2 regions of the Vibrio sp. 2132-1 genome follow, and region 2 is predicted to be linked to the other one. Evidence: predicted binding sites of a transcription regulator. Region 2 holds the regulator's gene; the other holds the start of a gene.

Region 1 (12,219 bases), on a different contig from region 2:
TGCCAGCACCAATGAAGGCGATTTTTTTATGTTCCATTTGTCTGATTTCCATCATGATATTTAGAATTTGTTGTGCGCTCAGGTGTATAATGGCGCCGCTGTTACTTACTGCTCCTATTGGCGAGTAAGATGATTGCGCATTTACGCTCTAACGATTGGCGACATAACTTATGTCGCGAGTGAGCGTTTTGTTGATTTAGCTGTAGTCTCGTGCGCCGAAAATAGCGGTTCCAATACGAACCATTGTACTACCAGCTTCGATTGCAGCGGTCATATCACCACTCATTCCCATTGATAATGTATCGATTTCTGGGAACTGTGCTTCGAGTGTTTGCTTCAACGTAGCCAACTTCTGAAATTCATGGAGTTGTGATTCGTAGTCAGACACGTTGGCAGGAATCGACATCAACCCTCTTAAAGTGAGGTTGGGTAGGCGAGAAATCAACTCCGCCAGCTCGAATACTTCCGCTTCAGTGACACCAGACTTAGATGCCTCACCACTGGTGTTAACCTGAATCAGAACTTGTAGCGGTTTAAGTTCGCTTGGACGCTGATCATTCAGGCGTTGAGCAATCTTGGTTCGATCGATGGTGTGAACCCAATCGAAATGTTCGGCAACAAGTCGCGATTTATTCGACTGAATCGGGCCAATGAAGTGCCATTCGATTCGATTATCTGGATAATGCTCGGCAAAGTGCTGAACTTTACTGACGCCCTCTTGGACGTAGTTTTCACCAAAGGCGGTTTGTCCCGCTCGGTAGGCTTCGAGAATTGCCTCGACAGGTTTAGTTTTGCTTACCGCTAGAAGTTGCACTGACTCTGGAGTTCGACCACATTTTTGCTCGTCATATCGAATTTGAGAGGTGATATGTTCAATATTTTGTTGAATACTACTCATAGCTGTACTTTAGACTTAAGGATTTTAAATGGATATCACTGAGTTACTGGATTTTAGTGTAAAACATAATGCCTCGGATCTACATCTTTCTGCAGGTGTCCCACCAATGGTTCGTATTGATGGGGATGTGAGAAAACTAGGTATTCCAGCGTTTACACACCAAGAAGTGCATCGTTTGGTTTTCGAAATCATGAACGATGCCCAACGCAGTGAGTTCGAAGAAAAACTCGAAGTCGATTTCTCTTTTGAGTTGCATAACGTTGGCCGTTTCCGTGTCAACGCCTTCAACCAATCTCGCGGTTGTGCGGCAGTATTCCGTACCATTCCAAGTAGCATTCCAACTCTGGAAGAGCTAGAAGCGCCAGAGATCTTCAAAAAAATTGCGAACGCTGAAAAAGGCTTAGTTCTGGTCACTGGCCCAACAGGTTCAGGTAAATCGACGACCTTAGCAGCCATTGTTGACTACATTAACCGTAATCACAACAAGCACGTACTCACAATTGAAGATCCGATTGAATTTGTTCACAACAACAATAAATGTTTGATCAACCAGCGTGAAGTTCACCGTGACACCCATAGTTTCCAAAATGCTTTGCGTAGTGCATTGCGCGAAGACCCGGATGTGATTCTAGTCGGTGAGATGCGTGATAAAGAAACCATCAGCCTTGCCTTAACGGCGGCAGAAACGGGTCACTTAGTTTTCGGGACGTTGCATACCAGCTCGGCGGCAAAAACTATTGACCGTATTATCGATGTTTTTCCTGGTAGTGATAAAGATATGGTCCGCTCGATGCTATCTGAGTCTCTTCGTTCGGTTATCGCGCAAAAGCTTCTGAAGCGTAATGGTGGTGGACGTATTGCATGCCATGAAATTATGATGGCAACGCCTGCGATTCGTAACTTGATCCGCGAAGACAAAGTCGCGCAGATGTATTCGATCATTCAAACAGGTGCGGCTCACGGCATGCAAACCATGGAGCAAAATGCTCGTCAGTTAATGGCGCAAGGCATGGTTGCTCGTGAAGAGGTCGATAGTAAGATCGGATTAGAAGTGCAGCAATTCTCGTAACGTTCATACAGATAATGGTGAATACGGAAGATGGATCTAGATAAATTTCTCGAAGGCATGCTGGCGCTGAAAGCGTCGGATCTTTACATCACGGTTGGAGCGCCAATTCTATTTCGTGTGGATGGCGAATTGCGTCCGCAAGGGGAAAAACTCACCGAGAGTGATGTGGCTGCATTACTCGACAGCGCTATGGAACCAGATCGGCGTCAGGAATTTCGTAAAAGTCGCGAGTCGAATTTTGCCATTGTGAGAGATTGTGGTCGCTTCCGTGTGAGTGCCTTTTTTCAACGCGAGTTACCAGGCGCAGTGATTCGTCGTATTGAAACTAATATCCCTACTTTTGAGCAGTTAAAGTTACCGTTAGTGTTGCAAGATTTGGCGATAGCTAAGCGTGGTTTGGTGCTGGTGGTCGGTGCTACTGGATCGGGTAAATCGACCACCATGGCGGCGATGACAGGCTATCGAAACAGCAATAAAACCGGGCACATTTTGACGGTCGAAGATCCGATCGAGTTCGTGCATGAACACAAGCGCTGTATCGTGACTCAACGTGAAGTTGGGTTAGATACGGAAAGCTATGAAGTTGCGCTTAAAAACTCGCTGCGCCAAGCACCAGATATGATTTTGATTGGTGAGATCCGTAGCCGTGAAACAATGGAATACGCGATGACCTTCGCCGAAACGGGTCACCTGTGTATGGCAACGTTGCACGCCAACAATGCAAACCAAGCTTTAGAGCGCATTCTTCACTTGGTACCGAAAGATCAAAAAGAACAATTCTTGTTCGATTTGTCGATGAACCTAAAAGGCGTGGTTGGTCAGCAGCTGATCCGAGATAAAAATGGGCAGGGACGTCATGGTGTATTTGAGATCTTGCTAAATAGCCCACGTGTGTCGGATTTGATTCGTCGCGGAGATTTACATGAGTTGAAGTCAACCATGGCTCGCTCAAATGAGTTTGGTATGCTGACGTTCGATCAATCTCTTTATAAGTTAGTGATGCAAGGTAAGATCAGCGAAGAGGATGCACTACATAGTGCCGACTCGGCAAATGATCTGCGCTTGATGTTGAAAACGCAGCGTGGTGAAGCATTCTCTACGGGCAGTTTGGCAAACGTTAAGATCGATATGGATTAATCCAATCCAGAAACAAAAAAGGTTGGCAGAAGCCAACCTTTTTTCATTGTGCTTGAAGTGTTTACTCACCCCAAAGGGCTTCAAACCAGCTTTCTAGAATCACCACCGCTGACTGGCAGTCAACATTACCTTTCGATAGGGCTTTATAGCCGCCCATGCTGAACAACTCCGCACGAGCTTCTGCAGTAGATAAACGCTCATCATGCAGCTCAACAGGCAATCCGTATCGGCCTTGCAGACGCTTAGCAAATTTTCGTGCACGAGGGGTTATGGTCTCAAGGTCTTTACCATGCAGATCGGTCGGTAAACCGACCACTAGCAAATCTGGTTGCCACTCTTTGATTTGCTTTTCGATATCGTCCCAGTTTGGAATACCGTCATTGGCTTTAAAGGCTTTTAATGGGGAAGCTGTACCAGTAATTTCTTGGCCAATAGCGCTACCAATGCTTTTGGTTCCAAAGTCAAAAGCCATAATTGTGCGTGACATAAGGTGTCTCTATCTAATGTAACTGTATATTTGGACTAAGCATGTCCAGAGTCTGCTGAAAGGTGACTTGGGTCGATACCCAGCTTTTCGACCGCTTTCTTCCAACGCTCGTTGATTGGTGTATTAAAGATAATTTCAGGCGTCGCTTCAATGGTGAGCCAAGAGTTTTCGACCAGCTCACTTTCTAATTGGCCTGCACTCCAACCGGAGTAGCCAAGTGCCACTAAGTAATCACTTGGTTCTGCTTCTGTTCCTAACACCGACAGAATATCACGCGAAGTGGTTACCGCGAGGTCATCGGTCATTTGGACGCTGGACTCGTAGTAATCTTTGGGTTTATGCAAAATAAAACCACGATCTTCCGAGATTGGGCCGCCATTGTAGACTGGTCTATCTAGACTGGCTTCAAACAGGCGCGGGTGTACTGGCTGAACTTCCACCTGCTTGAGCATGTTGCCGACGGTGATATCAACAGGAGCATTGATCATCAGCCCCATAGCGCCGTCTTCGTTGTGCTCACAAACGTAGATCACGCTGTTTTGAAAGTACGGATCTTTCATCCCAGGCATGGCAACCAAAAAGTGATTTGTGAGATTCATACTCATATTGACCCTTAACTCTCGTAAATGCCCTTAAGCAAACATCATACAGTTTACCATCTAGGTATGTGCATGAGTTTGCTTAAGTTAATGTACTACGCTCTCTATTAACTGTAATACAGTTTGAGTTATTCGCCTTTTACTCGACGCTCAATCGCATCCATCAGCTTGCCTGTGATTGAGATATCAAAAGCAGCTTCAATTTCGCGAATACAGGTTGGGCTGGTGACGTTGATTTCTGTTAGCTTGTCGCCAATTACGTCAAGGCCAACAAAGATAAGGCCTTTTTCTTTCAGTGTCGGAGCAACGGTTTGCGCAATTTTGAGGTCGGTTTCGCTTAGCGGACGAGCTTCACCAGTACCACCAGCGGCTAGGTTGCCGCGCGTTTCGCCTTTAGCAGGAATGCGTGCTAGACAGTAAGGCATAGGTTCGCCATCTACCACTAGGATACGTTTGTCACCGTTGCTGATGTCTGGCACGAAGGTTTGTGCCATTGCGTAGTTTTGACCGTGGTTAGTCAATGTCTCGATGATCACAGAGACGTTTGGATCGTTTTCTTTTACACGGAAGATGGACGCGCCACCCATACCATCAAGCGGTTTCAGGATGACATCACCATGTTTTTCACGAAATTCTTTAATTTTCTCTGCTTTTCGCGTCACGATCGTTGTAGGTGTCAGCTCTGGGAACCATGCCGTAAACAGCTTTTCGTTACAATCACGTAAGCTTTGAGGCTTGTTAACGATCAGTGCGCCTTGTTCTTCTGCACGCTCAAGGATGTAAGTCGCGTAGATGTATTCAGTATCAAACGGAGGATCTTTACGCATTAGCACCGCGTCTAGCTCAGACAGTTCGATAGTTTGCTCTGATTTGAACTCGTACCAACCGTTTGGATCTTCTTTTAGTTCTACCACTTTAGTATCTGCAATGGCAACGCCTTGATCGAGATGCAGATCATTCATTTCCATGTAGTGGATTTCATAGCCGCGTCGTTGCGCTTCAAGCATCATGGCAAAGCTAGAGTCTTTTTTGATGTTAATGGACGAGATTGGGTCCATTACGATACCGAGTTTGATCATTATTTTTCTCCGTTTTAACCAAGATCGCCGAAACGAACTTGTAAGGCTGTAATTGCTGTCAGAGCCGCTGTTTCGGTACGCAGAACGCGAGGGCCGAGTAGCGTTTCTTCAAATTGGTATTCTCGAGTCATCTCGATCTCTTCAGACGATAAACCGCCTTCAGGACCGATCAGTAGGCGCACTTTTTCAACCGGGGTTGGCAAAGTGTTGATTGAGTATTTAGCACGAGGGTGAAGGTTAAGCTTTAAACCATCGTACTCTTCTTGACACCACTCTTCCAAGCTCATAATTGGACGAATTTCGGGCACGACATTACGCCCACATTGCTCACAGGCACTGATGGCGATTTTCTGCCATTGCGCGAGTTTTTTCTCAAAACGCTTTTGGTCAAGCTTGACGCCACAACGTTCAGAAATCAGAGGAGTGATGGTATTGACGCCAAGTTCAACAGACTTTTGGATGGTGAACTCCATCTTATCGCCACGTGAAATGACTTGACCAAGGTGCAGATCTAAAGGGGATTCAATACTGTTTTCTACGCGCTCGGTGATGTTAACCAAAACTGATTTCTTGCTGACTTCACTGATAACCGCTGGGAACTCTGCGCCACTGCCGTCAAAAAGGAGAACGTCTTGGCCTTCTTTCATGCGCAAAACACGACCGATATGGCCTGCTGCGTCGTCACTTAAAGCAAGTGAGCCAAGTTGATGAATGGTTTCTGGATGATAAATTCGAGGGGTACGCATGAGATTTCCAGCAAGAGAATAAACTTAAACCCTAACATGGATGCTTTGCACCGAAAAAACAAGGGGCAAGAAGCGTTTCAATATCAGTAATTGAAACGCTTCGAGGTCGGAGGTTACAGTGCGCGGCAGGCTTCTTGAACAAATGGGTTGTGATTGCCCTGTACTTTTGCAATGCGCTCGTCACGCTCACATTCCCATTTATCGACAGGATAGGTTTTGTTCCAAGCACTCATTAATTGCGTTTGCTGCTTCGACAGTTTGAAACCGTACTCTTTGCTCATGTATAGATAGGTACGAGCAATTGAGCCACGCGCACGGTCTGGTGGCATGACTTTACGCTGCTTAAAGTTCACTTGCATCTCACAGCGACCATAACTCACGCCATCCATACCGTTCCATTGGCTGAAGTTGTAGTTCGAACGGTCACCGTTTACTTCACCAATAGCAGGAGTTAGGTTGTGCAAGTCTGCTTCCATCAAACGAAAAGTTTTGTCTTTTTTCTTACAGTTTTTACGTCCGCCATCTTGCCAGCATTGACGCTGGTGGCCAAATTGCCACGCAGGAACAACGTGCTCCCATTCGATTCGTGCAGCCCGTTTTTCTTGTTTACGGACTTGGTAGCCGCAAGAGGCTAAATCGGGTAAGCCTTTCTTGCCTTGCCATTGAATGTTACAGCCACAGTAGAAGCTTGTTGGGTGGTCTTGATAAATTTTGACCGCCTCACGTTTGGCTGCAGAGAATGAGCTCGGTGGCGCGGCAATCGCAGTGCTAGAAAGCGCGATAAGCAACAGAGAGAGTAAGTATTTCATGATAAAAGTCTTTATAAAGTATGACTTTATTCATGATAACACGCATAAAATAGCTTTAGTGATGAGTAAGTTAACAATAAGTGGCGAAGGGAAGGTTTTGATCAACTCGATCTTTATTTTGGGAACGCAAGTAACACTATGAGGTAAGGGCTACGATAATTGAATGCCGGTGAAGTTAAGTGGTTGGCGGCATTTTTGACAAGAGTACGTTGCCTCTTTGCGCAGCACTTTATTATGACGGCGAATCGATAGAGGGTAGGTCATACAACCACAACGATACTCAAAGGTCTTACCTTGAACGGATTTTACTTCAAAGCTGTGAGTGGTTTTGGCTGGTACGTTAAATACGGCTTCCATGACGCCTTTCCATTCTTTACCGTGAGGCCTAACTCGCCCGTAAACCTGATAAGTAATCAGGTGTGCTACTTCATGAGGAATGACTTCATCTAAGAATGCTTGGGTGTTTTCGCGAAATAAAACAGGGTTTAGGCGTACTTGATTTAATTGAAGGTAGGCTTTTCCTGCCGCTTTCCCACGGACGTCGAAGGTGATTGTTGGAATCGGGAAAGAACGTTTGAAAGCTTGTTCCGCCATCGCGATACAGCCCGCCATCACTTGCTTGGCTTTATAGCTGAGTTCTATATCCACAATTCACCTCGATAAATCAAATAAAAAAGCCCCCGCATTTGCGAGGGCCAGATCATAGCATCAGTTAATTATGGTGTGTGTTTTTTCTTGATGGTGGCATGGTAAGCGTGCCATGTACCGTAGCCTAGAATTGGCATGGTAAACAACATTCCGATCCCGTAGGTCGCAAAGCCGATAAGAATACCGCCACAGATGATCGCTGCCCAAACAATCATTGCTGGAATATTGGATTTCACTGCATTAAAGCTGGTAAATACAGCGGTCATCATGTCTACGCGACGCTCCATCATGAGAGGAATAGAAAAGGCTGAAATGCTAAACACCACACAAGCCAAAACAAAGCCAACTAAAGAGCCGATGACAAGGAAGGGTAGGAACTCACTTAAAGGTGCCCCTTGAACAGAAGGGTAGAGTGCATGAAGTAGAGCGGCAATGCGCATCCAAAATATCATACACACTGCGAGTAACACGGCGAACGCCCATTGAGATGTTGAGTTACGACCGATCGCTTTCATTGAATGGAACAAGCTTGCTTTGTGTCCGCGCTCTCTCTCCCAACTGGCATCATACAAGCCCAGCGCGAGAAACGGACCGATTAACATGTAAACAATCAAACTGGGCATGACGACTAAGTGTGTGCCTTGCCACTGTACGAGCAAAACAATGCCTATCGCAGCAGCCATAAAACAGATGCCATAGAAAGCACTAATAAGCGGCATTCGCACGAAATCATGCAGACCTAATGCGAGCCAATGAAAAGGTGCAGAAAGATTGACCGTATTGCACGGTATGGTTCTGGCATATTCGTTGTCTGGCACTTCCTTTCGTTTGTTGTGGAAGTCCGATGGATTAACAGTTCGAGGCATAACTCCTCCTTGATTTATTCCCACATTATCCGCTTATACCAACTGACAGCGGTTTTTGTTCAGTCAAACTTGAAGCGACTTTTTCAAGTTTACATCTGAGCATTGGCTTAGTTTGGTATCGGCCATAAAGATGCCTGACTCATGTCTTTACTTAAGTGTTGCTTCCACAGTCGCCAGCATCCGACGTCTCTATTTAAATTGGAGTTAACAATATTTTAACTATTGGCGGAGATGGGATAATTTACAAATAATTGCTTAAAATTTATTCGGTATAAAAATGAGGGAGAAACAGGACTGCTTTGTGGGGCAGGGCGGTATGAGCCGAAATGACTAGATAAAAGTTGCTGAAAATAAAAAGCCCCCACCATAGGCGAGGGCTTGATTGATTCTTGCTTAGCTTGATTATTTGATGCCAGCGAAATCGCGTAGAAGTGCAGCTTTGTCTGTCGCTTCCCACGGGAATTCTTCACGACCGAAGTGACCGTATGCCGCTGTCTTCTTGTAGATAGGTTGAAGAAGGTTAAGCATTTCTTGTAGACCGTATGGACGTAGGTCGAAGAATTGACGAACCGCTTCAATGATGATGTCGTGAGGTACTTTCTCAGTACCGAACGTTTCCACCATGATAGACGTTGGATCAGCAACACCGATTGCGTAAGAAAGTTGGATCTCACAACGGTCAGCCATGCCTGCCGCTACGATGTTTTTCGCTACGTAGCGTGCTGCGTATGCTGCACTACGGTCAACTTTTGATGGATCTTTACCAGAAAACGCACCGCCACCGTGACGAGCTGCGCCGCCGTAGGTATCTACGATGATCTTACGACCAGTTAGGCCACAGTCACCCATAGGACCACCGATTACGAAGCGACCGGTTGGGTTAATGAAGAAGTTTGTTTCTTTGTTGATCCACTCAGAAGGTAGTACTGGCTTAATGATCTCTTCCATTACCGCTTCACGCAGGTCTGAAGTTGAGATTGAGTCACAGTGTTGAGTTGAAAGAACAACCGCGTCGATACCAACGATGTTACCTTGATCGTATTGGAATGTTACCTGAGATTTTGCATCAGGACGCAACCAAGGTAGTGTGCCGTTTTTACGAACTTCTGCTTGCTTTTGAACAAGACGGTGAGAGTAAGTAATTGGCGCTGGCATTAGTACTTCAGTTTCGTTACAAGCGTAACCAAACATGATGCCTTGGTCGCCTGCACCTTGTTCTTTAGGGTCAGCTTTATCAACACCTTGGTTGATATCTGGCGACTGTTTACCGATTGTGTTTAGTACCGCACAAGAATCTGCGTCAAAGCCCATATCTGAATGTACGTAGCCGATTTCACGAACGGTTTCACGAGTTAACTCTTCGATGTCTACCCATGCTGAAGTCGTGATTTCACCACCCACCATTACCATACCGGTTTTAACGTAAGTCTCACATGCAACACGAGCCTTTGGATCTTGCTCTAGAATCGCGTCAAGAACCGCATCAGAAATCTGGTCTGCAATTTTATCTGGATGACCTTCTGATACTGACTCAGAAGTAAACAGGTGCTTAGCCATGTTAGCTCCACTATATCTGGTTTAAAACTGGGGAATGATAAACTCTCCAGCGCAAATTAATACTAATTTTTGTAGGTGTATCTACATCTAGACGTCTATTCTAAATTTGATTGCTCGAATTACAAGCTCTTTTTTGGTTTTTGTTATAACCAAACGTTTGCCTGATTTATTGATAATTTTAAGAACTTCGAACGATTTGGCGCGAAAGGTGCAATATTTGTGAGGTTTTGGACTGGAAAACGTTTGCACACCCAACAGGGCTTTGAGAGAATTATGACCTACTTTTCGTTTCGCTTAATGTACTCAGGAGCAGACATGTCGTCTCGTAAACATCTTGCCAATGCAATTCGTGCTCTAAGCATGGATGGTGTTCAACAAGCTAACTCAGGCCACCCAGGCGCACCAATGGGTATGGCTGATATCGCTGAAGTTCTTTGGCGCTCTCACCTAAACCATAACCCTTCAAACCCAGAGTGGGCCGACCGCGATCGCTTTGTGCTGTCAAACGGTCATGGGTCAATGCTTATTTACTCTCTACTGCACTTAAGCGGTTACGAGCTATCTATTGACGATCTGAAAAACTTCCGTCAATTGCACTCAAAAACCCCAGGTCACCCAGAGTACGGCTACGCGCCTGGTATCGAGACAACAACGGGTCCTCTAGGTCAAGGCATCACTAACGCTGTTGGTATGGCGATCGCAGAGAAAGCACTAGCGGCACAGTTCAACAAAGAAGGTCACGATATCGTTGACCACTTTACGTATGTGTTCATGGGTGACGGCTGTCTAATGGAAGGCATCTCGCATGAAGCATGCTCTCTTGCTGGGACGTTAGGTCTAGGCAAACTGATCGCGTTTTGGGATGACAACGGCATTTCTATCGACGGTCACGTTGAAGGCTGGTTCTCTGACGATACACCTAAGCGTTTTGAAGCGTACGGCTGGCATGTAATCCCAGCAGTCGATGGTCACGACTCAGACGCGATCAACGCAGCAATTGAAGCAGCAAAAGCGGACCCACGTCCTACGCTTATCTGTACCAAAACAATTATCGGTTTCGGTTCTCCTAACAAGTCTGGTTCGCACGACTGTCACGGTGCACCACTAGGTCACGATGAAATCCAAGCGGCTCGCGAATACCTAGGTTGGGAGTACGGCCCATTTGAGATCCCGGCAGATGTTTACGCTGAGTGGGATGCAAAAGAAGCGGGCGCCGCGAAAGAAGCAGCTTGGAATGAAAAATTCGAAGCATACGCTGCAGCTTACCCTGCTGAAGCGGCAGAGCTTAAACGTCGTCTAAACGGCGAACTTCCTGCACAGTGGGAAGAAAAAGCGAACCAAATCATTGCTGATCTTCAAGCAAACCCAGCGAACATTGCATCACGTAAAGCATCGCAAAATGCACTAGAAGCGTTTGGTCAAATGCTTCCTGAGTTTATGGGTGGTTCTGCTGACCTAGCGCCTTCTAACCTGACCATGTGGTCTGGTTCTAAGTCTCTAGAAACGGAGGACTTCTCTGGCAACTACATCCACTACGGTGTACGCGAATTCGGTATGACTGCTATCATCAACGGTATCGCATTGCACGGTGGTTTCGTTCCTTACGGCGCAACATTCCTAATGTTCATGGAATACGCTCGTAACGCAATGCGTATGGCTGCGCTGATGAAAATTCAGAACATCCAAGTTTACACGCATGATTCGATCGGTCTTGGCGAAGATGGCCCAACTCACCAACCTGTTGAGCAAATGGCGTCTCTACGTGTAACTCCAAACATGAGCACATGGCGCCCATGTGACCAAGTTGAGTCTGCAGTTGCATGGAAACTAGCGATTGAACGTAAAGATGCACCGACAGCACTTATCTTCTCTCGTCAAAACCTTGCGCAACAAGAGCGTACAGCAGAACAAGTAGCAGACATCGCGAAAGGTGCTTACATTCTGAAAGATTGCGAAGGCAAGCCTGAGCTAATCCTTATCGCAACAGGTTCTGAAGTTGAACTAGCAGTAGAAGCAGCAGCACAGCTAACTGCTGAAGGTAAGAAAGTACGCGTTGTTTCAATGCCATCAACAGATGCATTTGACAAACAAGACGCCGCTTACCGTGAATCTGTACTGCCATCAGACGTAACGGCACGTATCGCTATTGAAGCGGGCATTGCTGATTTCTGGTACAAGTACGTTGGCTTCGACGGTCGCATCATCGGTATGACAACATTCGGTGAATCTGCACCTGCTGGTCAGCTATTCGAGATGTTTGGCTTCACGACTGAAAACGTAGTGAACACAGCAAAAGAATTGCTAGCGTAATTGCAGGACCGTCT
Region 2 (12,219 bases):
TCTCCGACAAAAAAATTAGGAAGTTGGCGATAGATGAAGGCGTAACAGATATTAAAGGAATCAAAAAGTGCACGGCATTGGGCAGCCAATGTGGTAAGTGCATCAGACAGGCCAAGGAAATTTTAGCGGAAACTAGTTACACGGAATTTAAACAAGCCAGCTAATTGCTGTAAGTATGCAGTAATTATTTGCCTTACATTTTGACACCTTCTCATTTGCTTCTACATTTAAATGAAGCCAAAGAGGAGGGTTTTGTCATGAAAGGCGATCCAATCATCATTCAACATCTCAATAAAGTGCTCGGTAACGAGCTCGTCGCTATTAATCAGTATTTTCTTCACGCCAGAATGTATAAAGACTGGGGCTTAAAGCACCTAGCAGACAAGGAATATCACGAATCTATCGATGAGATGAAGCATGCCGATCATCTAATTGAGCGTATTTTGTTCCTTGAAGGCCTACCGAACCTACAAGATTTAGGTAAGTTGATGATTGGTGAAGATACCAAGGAAATGCTCGAGTGTGACTTAAAGCTTGAAATGGCGGCTATTCCAGATTTAAAAGATGCGATTGCCTACGCTGAAGACATTCGAGATTATGTGTCTCGAGATCTCTTCCAAGATATTCTTGAAGATGAAGAAGAACATGTTGATTGGCTAGAGACGCAACTTGGCTTGATTGAAATGTCTGGTATTGAGAATTATCTCCAAGCGCAATACGTGGACGAAGAGTAACGATACTTTCTAATTTTGCATACTCCAATAATAGTAAGAAGAAAGAGCACCTGACTCGAAAATCGGGTGCTTAACCCCGTTATCTGGTCTAATCTCTTTTATTATCGGCTTTTTAAGGATATTGCTCGCAATCTTGCCTATGAAGTTTGATTTCTATCCGATAGAATTTATGCCCCCTTACCTAAAAATAAAAAAGAGAAACGTCCATGTCTGAAGACAACCACCAAGCAGCCACTCCAGAAGAAGAACATCGCCAAAAAGCATTGGATTACCATGCTTATCCAACTCCAGGAAAGATTGCTGTCGAACTGACAAAGCCTGCGGAAACGGCGGGTGATCTTGCCCTTGCATATAGCCCTGGTGTTGCAGAGCCAGTGCGTGAAATCGCACAAAACCCGGATAACGTGTACAAGTACACTGCAAAAGGGAACATGGTTGCTGTTATTTCTAACGGTACCGCTATTCTAGGTCTAGGTAACCTAGGTCCACTTGCATCTAAGCCAGTGATGGAAGGTAAAGCGTTACTGTTTAAGCGTTTTGCAGGTCTTGACTCTATTGATATTGAAGTTAAGCACCGCACGATCGATGAATTTGTTGATACTGTTGCGAGCATTGCAGACACTTTTGGCGGTATCAACCTTGAAGATATTAAAGCACCAGACTGTTTTGAGATTGAAAAGCGTCTGATTGAACGTTGTGATGTACCAGTATTCCACGATGATCAACATGGTACTGCTATTGTAACGGCAGCGGGTATGCTGAATGCAATCGAACTTCAAGGTAAGAAACTTGAAGATTCAACAATTGTTTGTCTTGGCGCTGGCGCTGCCGCTGTAGCGTGTATGGAGCTTCTGATCAAATGCGGCGCAATGCGCGAAAAAATCTACATGCTAGATCGCAAAGGTGTGATTCACACTCGTCGTGATGATCTTAATGAATATAAGCAGCTATTTGCGAACAATACAGATAAGCGCACACTAGAAGACGTGATTGAAGGTGCAGATCTGTTCCTAGGTGTATCTGGTCCAAACCTATTGCCAGCGGAAGCGTTGAAGTTGATGGCAGATAAGCCAATCGTATTCGCATGTTCTAACCCGGATCCTGAAATCAAGCCGGAACTTGCTCACGCAGTTCGTGATGACTTGATCATGGGTACTGGCCGTAGTGATTATCCTAACCAAGTTAACAACGTATTGTGTTTCCCATTCATTTTCCGCGGTGCTCTTGATGTGCGTGCAAGTGAAATCAATGATGAAATGAAACTTGCAGCCGTTGAGGCGATTCGTGAGCTAGCAAAAGAGCCTGTACCTGAAGCCGTATTGAAGGCTGCAGGTGTTGATAAGCTAGAGTTTGGTGCGGACTATATTATTCCAAAACCAATGGATTCACGTTTGCTACCACGTGTTGCAAAAGCGGTTGCTCAGGCGGCGGTTAATTCAGGTGTAGCTCGTATCGAGATGCCTGAAAGCTACATGGCAGAGTAATATATCTTTCAGATGTGATACACAAAAATGGGACGCTATTGCGTCCCATTTTTTATGTCATTCATTTGGCTCGAGGCAAGAGTTATTACCTGAAACCTCTTATCAGGCTTTTTTATTCTTCGTCGAATGACTCAAATTCGATGCCCATTTCCGTCATCAGCGCTTTTACTTCTGTTGGAATATCATCAGGACGGTCTTTACGAAGGTCTTCATCTGTCGGAAGTGGCTGACCTGTGTACGCGTGCAAAAATGCCTCGCATAGCAATTCGCTATTGGTTGCATGGCGTAAGTTATTGATCTGACGGCGAGTACGCTCATCAGTTAGCACCTTTAAAACTTTTAGCGGGATAGAGACGGTAATTTTTTTTACTTGTTCGCTTTTTTTGCCGTGCTCTGCATATGGGCTAATGTATTCGCCATTCCAGTCAGCCATTGCACACCTTCATTTATGTAATCGGTTAAAAATAATTTAGGTGCTGATTTTAGCTGCATTTACCGCCATAAGCAAAGACATATAGACGTCTAGAAGTGTTGACGTCTCATTTTTTGACGAGTAAAGTGAACATAACAGCAAAGGAAGCGTGTTGATCACTTTATGTTACTCATTAGATATAGCGCATTCCTATTTAGAAGTCATTACCCGTGAAAGGATACACCCATGAGCACTCGCAAACCTGCGACCATTGCAGTACGCACTGGTATTGAATCAGACAGCCAATATCATGCTGTCGTTCCACCTATTTATCTTTCCACTAACTATGGTTTTCCTGCTTTTGGTGAAGTGCCCAAGTATGATTACACACGATCTGGTAATCCAAACCGCGGACTGTTGGAAAGTGCGCTATCTGAACTCGAGTCTGGAAAAGGAGCGGTTGTTACTAACTGCGGTACGTCGGCATTAAATTTATGGGTTTCCGCTTTTCTCGGCCCAGATGATCTCATTATTGCTCCTCACGATTGTTATGGTGGTACCTATCGTCTTTTTAATACCCGAGCTAATAAAGGCGATTTTAAGGTTCAGTTTGTCGATCAATCAGACGAACAGGCTTTAGATGCTGCATTGGCACAAAAACCAAAACTCATTTTGCTAGAAACTCCGTCAAACCCTCTGGTTCGCGTAGTGGATATTGCAGCTACTTGTGAAAAAGCGAAACAAGTCGGCGCGTTAGTTGCGGTGGACAATACCTTTTTGACACCCGTGTACCAAAAACCTTTAGAGCTAGGTGCGGATTTTGTTATCCACTCCACAACAAAGTACATCAACGGTCATTCGGACGTAATTGGTGGGGTAATCATCACCAACACAGAAGCGCATGCAGAAGAGCTTGCATGGTGGGGCAATTGTATTGGTGCAACGGGCACACCTTTCGATAGTTACATGACACTGCGAGGTATTCGTACGCTTGGTGCTCGTATGAAAGTACATGAAGAGAGCTCACAGCAGGTACTGGCTTACCTACAGAAACAAGCGTTAGTTAAAACTATCTATCATCCAAGCCTGCCGGAACATCCAGGTCACGACATTGCTAAAAAGCAGCAAACGGGCTTTGGCTCTATGTTGAGTTTTGAGTTTGCTGGTTCGTTTGAGCAGTTAAAGGTGTTTGTGAAAGAGCTCCAACTGTTTTCATTAGCTGAATCATTAGGTGGTGTAGAAAGTTTGATTTGCCACCCGGCATCCATGACTCACCGTGCAATGGGTGAGGAGGCACTGGCGGAGGCTGGGGTCTCTCATCAACTATTGCGTTTGTCTGTCGGTTTGGAAGATGCACAAGACCTCATCACAGATTTAGAACAAGCGTTCGCTAAAGCTACCCAGTAATAGGAGACGATAACAATGACTGTACAACGTCAGCTGCATAAGTTTGGTGGCAGTAGCTTAGCAAACCCAGAATGCTACTTACGCGTTGTGGGTATTCTCAAAGAGTATTCGACAGAAAATGATCTTGTGGTCGTCTCTGCTGCAGGAAAAACCACTAATCGCTTGATTGAGTTTTTGGAAGGGTTAAATAAAGATGGCCGAATTGCGCATGAAGCGCTTCAAAGCTTAAGACAGTTCCAAACTGAGCTAATAGAAAGCTTGTTGGAGAGTGAAGCAAAAGAAGAGCTGTTAGCTTTATTACATGATGAGTTCAGTACTCTCTCGGAGCTGACTGCACCACTCACTAATGCGCAAAAAGCTGCGGTACTGGGACACGGAGAAGTATGGTCTGCTCGCCTATTGGCCGCGTTATTATCTCAACGTTCTATCCCTGCGGTTGCACAAGATGCACGAGCGTTTTTACGTGCAGAAGCGGGAACTCAACCAGAGGTTGATCGCGCTCGTTCATACCCTTTAATTAAAGAGATCCTCGCGCAGCATAACCATAAACGTGTGGTAATTACTGGCTTTATGGCTCAGAACGAGGCAGGAGAAACCATTCTACTTGGTCGTAACGGCTCTGACTATTCTGCAACGGTCATAGGCGCGCTTGCTGAAGTCAGTACTGTCACGATTTGGAGTGATGTTGCTGGTGTTTATAGTGCCGATCCACGTTTGGTGTCTGACGCTTGTTTATTACCGTTACTTCGATTGGATGAAGCCAGTGAACTTGCTCGCTTAGCTGCCCCAGTGCTACACAGTCGTACGCTTCAGCCTGTGGCGCAAAGTACCATGGACCTTAATCTCAAGTGTAGCTATCTGCCAGAGTCGGGTTCTACTCGTATTGAGCGTGTATTGGCATCTGGTCGTGGCGCTAAAATTATTACTTCACTGGATGATGTTTTATTGGTGCAGTTGTCTTTCATGCATGGGCACGACTTCGAAAAAACACAGAGTGATGTATTACAAGCGTTGCAGCGCGCGCAATTAGAGCCACTGGCATTTGAAGCTCAATCCGATCAGCACACGCTACGCTTGGCTTACACCGCAGAAATCGCCGGTGGTGCATTGAAACACTTGCAAGAGCTTGCGGTAGAGGCTGAAATTAAGCTAAAAGAAGGTTACTCGCTCTTAGCTGCGGTAGGTGCAGGCGTTACGAAAAACGCCAATCATTGCTTTGGCTTTTATCAGAAGCTAAAGCACTCTCCGGTAGAATTTATCTCTGAAACAGACTCAGGGCTGAGCCTAGTCGCTGTTTTGCGCCGTACTGATACTGAGGCGTTGGTTCAAACGATTCATAGCCAGTTGTTCCAAGCGCAAAAACGCGTGGCAGTGGCTTTATGTGGCAAGGGTAATATTGGTTCTAGTTGGTTAAATTTATTTGCGACGCAAAAAAGTGAGCTCGAAAAACGTCATGGTATGAGCTTTGATCTTGTCGCGGTTGTGGATAGCCAAACCTATTGGTTCGATGAGCAAGGTATTGAGGCGGCGAGTGTTGCTGAACGATTTGATGATGAAAGCATAGCAAACAATGGGGATTGGCTGGCACGTTTGGGAGCGCTTAAAAGCTACGATGAAGCCGTCGTGCTTGATGTTACCGCGAGTAAAGAGTTGGCTCAGCGCTACGTAGAAATCGCACAGCAAGGCATTCATTTGATTTCCGCTAACAAAGTTGCCGGTTCCGCAGATAGCCAGTACTACCATCAGGTTCAAGATGCATTCGCTAAAATTGGTCGTCATTGGCTATACAACGCAACGGTGGGTGCTGGGTTACCGATAAACCATACCGTGCGAGATCTTCGTGAAAGTGGGGATGAAATCGTCGCTCTATCGGGTATTTTCTCGGGGACGCTATCATGGCTGTTCCAACAGTTTGATGGTTCTGTGCCATTTAATGATTTAGTCGATCTTGCTTGGCAGCAAGGGTTAACCGAACCTGACCCTCGTTCTGATTTAGATGGCTCCGATGTAATGCGTAAGTTAGTCATCTTGGCTCGAGAGTCGGGCCTAGATATAGAACCAGACAGCGTTAAAGTTGAGTCTTTGGTTCCAGAAGAATTAAGAGAACTGAGCTTAGATGATTTCTTCGATAATGGAGCGTTGTTGAGTGAAATACTTCAAGAGCGTCTGACAAAAGCACAGAGAAACGATCAAGTGCTTCGCTATGTGGCGCGTTTAGAAAAAAATGGTAAAGCAACGGTGGGAGTCGAAGCGTTATCTCGTGAGCACGCGCTCGCCAACTTATTGCCATGCGATAACATTTTTGCCATAGAGAGCAAGTGGTACAAAGATAACCCTCTGGTCATTCGAGGACCAGGCGCAGGCAGAGAAGTGACAGCTGGCGCTATTCAATCCGACCTCAACCGATTGGCTGGTTTATTTTAAAGTTGCGATTGACCTAAAACCCTGGAATTAATCCAGGGTTTTTTATTCCCCTATCAGTGCCATACTGAAGTCATAACCCGTGCAAAATGGTGAGATGATGCTCAAGTAGAAACTTGAACTATCTTCATTATTAACGTGAGAAAAATTCATAATTACAAGGTTGACATTAAATCGTATTCAATACATTCTGTAGACATATAGACGTCTAAACGTCGATTTTAAGGATTTGTTTTCGTGGCGGAGTGCCGCAGGGAGAGTAAGATGGGATATACGCACGCAGGCCATATCGACGCCTTGAACCAGAATATTGCTGAGTTATCAGATAACATCAATGTATCGTTTGAGTTTTTTCCGCCAAGCAGCGCTAAGATGGAAGAAACACTTTGGAATTCAGTGCACCGTCTTAAAACGCTTCAACCTAAATTTGTTTCTGTGACTTACGGTGCGAACTCCGGCGAGCGTGACAGAACACACTCCATCATTAAAGAAATTAAAGCAACAACCGGATTGGTTGCCGCTCCCCATCTCACTTGTATTGATGCGACTCGTGAAGAGTTGATTAATATTGCCGATGATTATTGGAACAATGGTATTGAAAATATCGTCGCTTTGCGTGGTGATATTCCTCCAGGTGGCGGTGCGCCTGATATGTATGCCTCGGATTTGGTTGAGCTGCTGAAATCACGCCACGATTTCGATATCTCCGTTGCTGCATTCCCTGAGGTTCACCCTGAAGCTAAAAGCGCTCAGTCTGACTTATTGAACCTAAAACGTAAGGTAGATGCAGGTGCAAACCGTGCTATTACTCAGTTCTTTTTTGACGTTGAGTCTTACCTGCGATTCCGTGACCGTTGTGTCGCAGCAGGAATTGACGTAGAAATTGTGCCAGGAATTTTGCCTGTATCGAACTTTAAGCAAGCTTCTCGCTTTGCGGCACAGAACAATGTGAAAGTACCAGGATGGATGAGCAAACAATTCGATGGCTTGGATGATGATCCGGTGACTCGCCAGCTTGTAGGAGCTAGCCAAGCTATTGATATGGTGCGTGTACTGAGTCGTGAAGGGGTTAAGGATTTTCACTTCTACACACTAAACCGTGCAGAGATGACTTACGCGTTATGCCATACGTTGGGTGTTCGTCCTCGCGCAGTAGTCGGTGCGTAAACCTAGTTTCAAAAAGATAAAAGGCTTGCCAAGTGGCAAGCCTTTTTCGTTTTATCAAAGCAAAAGGAGTTTAACCAATCACTTCAAGTTCAGTTAGAACTTCTTCTGCCCAAGTGATCCAAGTTTCACGTAACAGTAGGTTACGGCGAAGCGTTAGACGTTCTAGGCGAGCTTGTTTATCTAAAGTTGACGGCGTTGCGTAGTAAGCCGCTTCAATTTCTTTGTAGTGAGAAACCAGTTTGCGAGACTCTTCAACTAGCTCGGCGAGTTGGTCACGGAATGGAGCAGCTGGTTGAACGGCACATGCCATCAATTTCGCTGAAAACTCATCACGAACTGTTGGGTGTGCAGTTGGTTGATCAAACCACTCTCCTAAAGCGCTGCGACCAGCGTCTGTAATGGAGTAAACCTTGCGGTCTGGTTTGCCTTCTTGGGGTTCTAATACGCAAGTAACCAGTTCTTTCTCAGCCATTTTGTTGAGTTCACGGTACACCTGTTGGTGGCTTGCTTTCCAGAAGTAACCGATGCTAGCAGAGAATTCTTTAGTGATATCGTAACCGGTTGCGTCGCGAGTGCTAAGAACAGTTAAGATTACGTGTGGTAATGACATGTCTTCAATCCAAATGGTCAATAAACTTGTAAACAAGCTACTTATACTTTCAGCTGCGCTCTTACTGGCACTTGAGTTTTTTAATGTATAAGTAGCACCAACAATGTTGGTCCTGTCACCTTAAAGCCGTTTATCACCTAGAGAGATGGGGAGTCCCATCAAGGCTGGAGCAGGTATGATTGGATTTATGAGCTCTCAGCAGGCAAGTAGTATATAAATAATAAGCATGAAGTGGAATAGTAGGACAAAATTACCCTAAAAAACTAACATAATAATCAATAGTGTTAACTTGTGGTTTTTTATTCTTTTATTTTGGTATTTTTTGGGTCTCTAGTGGTATATTTAACTGCCTTTGTTTTGGTGCGATTATCCTGTGATAAAAAAAAGCTGAGCATTTGCCCAGCTTTCTATTAAAAATGAAACGATTAGCCTGTGTTGCGCATACCTGCAGCAATACCAGCAATCGTCACCATCAACGCTTCTTCCAAGTTTGCAGAAGCTTCTTCGGTTTGACGCGTGCGGTATAGCAGCTCTGCTTGTAGCATATTCAATGGCTCAACGTAGATATTGCGTAAGCGAATAGACTCGAGTCCCCAAGGGTCATGCTGCATCAAGTTTTCATTGTTCTCTACATTCAGTACCGCTTTGATGTCTTCTTGAAGCTGAGCACGAAGCTTTTCACCGAGTGGACGGAGCGACTCATCCACCAATCGCTCATCGTAGTAGCGAGAGATATCAATATTACACTTAGAGTACACCATTTCCAGCATGCCGAGACGAGTTGAGAAAAATGGCCATTCGCGGCACATCTCTTCGAGCAATGCTTGGTGGCCTTTATCGATCGAGTATTGAATCGCTTCACCTGCGCCTAGCCATGCAGGAAGTACCAAACGGTTTTGACTCCATGAGAAGATCCACGGGATTGCACGTAAGCTTTCTACTCCGCCCTTAGGGTTGCGTTTTGCAGGACGAGAACCAAGTGGCAACTTGCCGAGTTCGAGTTCTGGTGTTGCTTGGCGGAAGTAAGGCACGAAATCTGGCTCGCCACGAACCACATTTCGGTAAGACTCACAGCTTACTTCTGATAGCACTTCCATCAAGTCGCGCCATTCTTGTTTTGGCTCCGGTGGCGGTAACAAGTTGGCTTCCAGAATCGCACTTGCATATAGGTTAAAGCTGTTTACTGCGACATCTGGGAGTCCCAGTTTAAAGCGGATCATTTCGCCTTGCTCTGTTACACGTAAACCGCCTTTCAAGCTTTTTGGTGGTTGCGACAAAAGCGCAGCATGCGCAGGTGCGCCACCGCGACCGACTGTGCCCCCACGACCATGGAATAGAGTTAGCTCAACGCCTTCTTCTTCAGCCACTTTAACTAACGATTCCATCGCATGATACTGAGCCCAACCAGCAGACATAACACCTGCATCTTTCGCTGAGTCAGAGTAACCAATCATGACCATCTGGTGGTTTTGGATAAAACCACGGTAAAGGTCAATCCCCATAAGCTGCTTGATGACCGATTCTGCGTTGTTCAAATCGTCTAGCGTTTCGAACAGAGGACACACATCCATGCGGTAAGGGCAACCTGCTTCTTGTAGCAGTAGATGAACGGCTAGTACATCAGAAGCGGTACGTGCCATTGAAATAACGTAAGCGCCAAACGCTTCACGCGGTTGTGCTGCAACAATCTTACAGGTATCCAAAACCTCTTTGACGGGTTCAGACGGTTCCCAATCACGAGGGAGAAGCGGACGTTTAGATGCCAGCTCGTTAGTTAGAAAAGCAATCTTATCTTGCTCACTCCATTGTTCGTAATCACCAATACCTAAGTAGCGAGTTAGTTCAGACAAGACGTTTGAGTGACGCGTGCTCTCTTGGCGGATATCAAGACGTACAAGATGGATACCAAATGCTTTTACGCGGCGTAGTGTATCCAGTAGTGAGCCGTTGGCTATTACACCCATGCCACATTCGTTTAGTGACTGGTAGCAGGCATACAGCGGTTCCCAAAGTTGCTCGACTTTTTGCAGTGGGGCTTTAACGGCCAGTTTTTGACCGTGGATCTTAGCATCGAGAATATCTTTGGTTTCATTGAGCAGAGTGCGTAATTGCTTCAGGATCGCACGGTATGGTTCGTGCTGATCTTCGCCAGCAAGTTCACGGACTTGATCGTTTGAAACTGTCATAGACAGCTCGCTGATCAACTCGTTGATGTCATTGAGATAAAGATCGGCGGCTTTCCAACGAGACAATAGTAAGACTTCACGCGTAACGTTGTGAGTAACAAACGGGTTACCGTCACGGTCACCGCCCATCCAAGAGGAGAAGTGCACTGGGCGAGCATCAATGGGTAAACCTTCTCCAAGGTAAGATTTTAGACGGTCATTCATCTCACGTAGGAAGTCCGGTACTGCTTCCCATAGCGAGTTTTCAACGACCGCAAAGCCCCATTTTGCTTCATCCAACGGAGTTGGGCGTTGTTGTCGAATCACGTCTGAATGCCAGCCTTGGGCAATCAGTTGCTCTAGGCGGCGTTCGGTTTTTCTGCGCTCTTTAGAAGAAAGATCGCTTAGCTCCAACTTTGATAAGCACTCGTTTATCTTGACCAGTTTGTTGATCATCGTGCGGCGCGTAATTTCTGTTGGGTGAGCCGTCAATACCAATTCAATATTTAGATCACGAACCGCTTGGGCAGTGTCCAGTTTGCTCACATCGTTTTGTACCAGTTTAGAAAACAGCGAGTTAATCGCGTCTGGTTCGCAAATGTGCTCTTCACAATGGCGTGAAATCGTGTGGTATTGCTCAGCGATATTGGTGAGGTTTAGAAATTGGTTAAACGCGCGAGTAACGGGCGTTAGCTGCTCATCAGGTAGATGTTTGATTTCTTCGATCAAGCTGTCCCTGTCTGCTTGATTCCCTGCTTGAGCTGATTTGGATAATTTACGAATGGTTTCCACTTTCTCGAAGATTTCTTCGCCATGGGCATCGCGAATGGTGTTACCCAATAAGTGGCCTAACATGCGCACATTACTTTTGAGTGCGGCGTATTTCTCGTTCATTGTCGTCCTGCCTCGTAAAAAAACTACATCCATTGTCCTTGTTAAGACTCCAATCTAGCGAAAAGCACCAGTTATAGTCAAATAAAGCAGACTAAGTTTGCAATTATTCCGCTGTCTCCTGATTTAGAGCAAATTTACGGCAGCCATAGAGTAAGAAGTGAAAATTAATTACAAAATAACAAGTTAAATAAGTGTTAAGACTAGCGCTAAATTGTGAAGATAAAAAGATGCAGCTCAATCGAGCTGCACAGACTTTCGAGCTTAAACGCGTATTAACAGCAGTACTTGACCATCGCCTTTGAAAGCACATCAATTGTGGGGTCGATAAAGTCGAAGGATAGAAACTCATCCGGTTGATGGGCTTGGTCGATTGACCCAGGGCCGAGCACCAAGGTTGGACACAACTGCTGTAGAAATGGTGCTTCAGTACAGTAGTTCACGGTTTCTGAACTAGTTTGGCAAATCTCTTCAACACCACCAATAAATGGGTGGTCATGTTGGCATTCGTAACCCGGAATAGGCTCATGCAATGGAATAATCTCCAGTCTCCCTGGCCATTTCGCTTCGACTTCTTTTAATGCTCCGCGCAACATGTTCTCTAAACCATCAAGGCTAATGCCAGGAAGAGGACGCACGTCGTAATGCAGCTCACAGCAACCACAAATACGGTTAGCGCTGTCACCACCGTGAATGTGTCCAAGGTTTAGGGTAGGGCTTGGAATGGCAAAACCCGGATGGTGATATTCTTTAATCAATTTGTCACGCAGTTGCATCATGGCGAACATGACTTCATGCATGATCTCAATAGCGTTAACGCCAAGCGCTGGGTCCGATGAGTGACCGGACTTGCCTGTTACGCGAATGGCATTTGCCACATGCCCTTTATGACCTCGAATTGGCACAAGGCTGGTGGGTTCACCAATGA

Evidence for each region. The regulator MetJ, encoded in region 2, represses methionine synthesis genes. The targets are predictions, from matches to a motif close to TTAGACNTNTANANGTCTAA.
Region 1: the regulator MetJ is predicted to act here: its motif matches at 9,975-9,994, upstream of metK (methionine adenosyltransferase).

What each region holds. Positions count from the first base shown of each region.
Region 1 is NZ_JAWPON010000002.1:10,143-22,361, forward strand. It holds gene proC (pyrroline-5-carboxylate reductase) at 1-37, opposite strand, end outside; gene R8N47_RS01770 (YggS family pyridoxal phosphate-dependent enzyme) at 197-898, opposite strand; gene R8N47_RS01775 (type IV pilus twitching motility protein PilT) at 927-1,967, shown strand; gene R8N47_RS01780 (PilT/PilU family type 4a pilus ATPase) at 1,998-3,104, shown strand; gene ruvX (Holliday junction resolvase RuvX) at 3,166-3,591, opposite strand; gene R8N47_RS01790 (YqgE/AlgH family protein) at 3,627-4,190, opposite strand; gene gshB (glutathione synthase) at 4,319-5,269, opposite strand; gene rsmE (16S rRNA (uracil(1498)-N(3))-methyltransferase) at 5,284-6,015, opposite strand; gene endA (deoxyribonuclease I) at 6,129-6,824, opposite strand; gene R8N47_RS01810 (SprT family zinc-dependent metalloprotease) at 6,975-7,472, opposite strand; gene R8N47_RS01815 (DUF2189 domain-containing protein) at 7,541-8,338, opposite strand; gene metK (methionine adenosyltransferase) at 8,741-9,895, opposite strand; gene tkt (transketolase) at 10,211-12,205, shown strand.
Region 2 is NZ_JAWPON010000023.1:453-12,671, forward strand. It holds gene R8N47_RS20740 ((2Fe-2S)-binding protein) at 1-164, shown strand, start outside; gene bfr (bacterioferritin) at 258-734, shown strand; gene R8N47_RS20750 (malic enzyme-like NAD(P)-binding protein) at 941-2,218, shown strand; gene metJ (met regulon transcriptional regulator MetJ) at 2,331-2,651, opposite strand; gene R8N47_RS20760 (O-succinylhomoserine (thiol)-lyase) at 2,877-4,037, shown strand; gene R8N47_RS20765 (bifunctional aspartate kinase/homoserine dehydrogenase II) at 4,053-6,461, shown strand; gene metF (methylenetetrahydrofolate reductase) at 6,723-7,625, shown strand; gene R8N47_RS20775 (PadR family transcriptional regulator) at 7,696-8,235, opposite strand; gene ppc (phosphoenolpyruvate carboxylase) at 8,661-11,294, opposite strand; gene argE (acetylornithine deacetylase) at 11,567-12,219, opposite strand, start outside.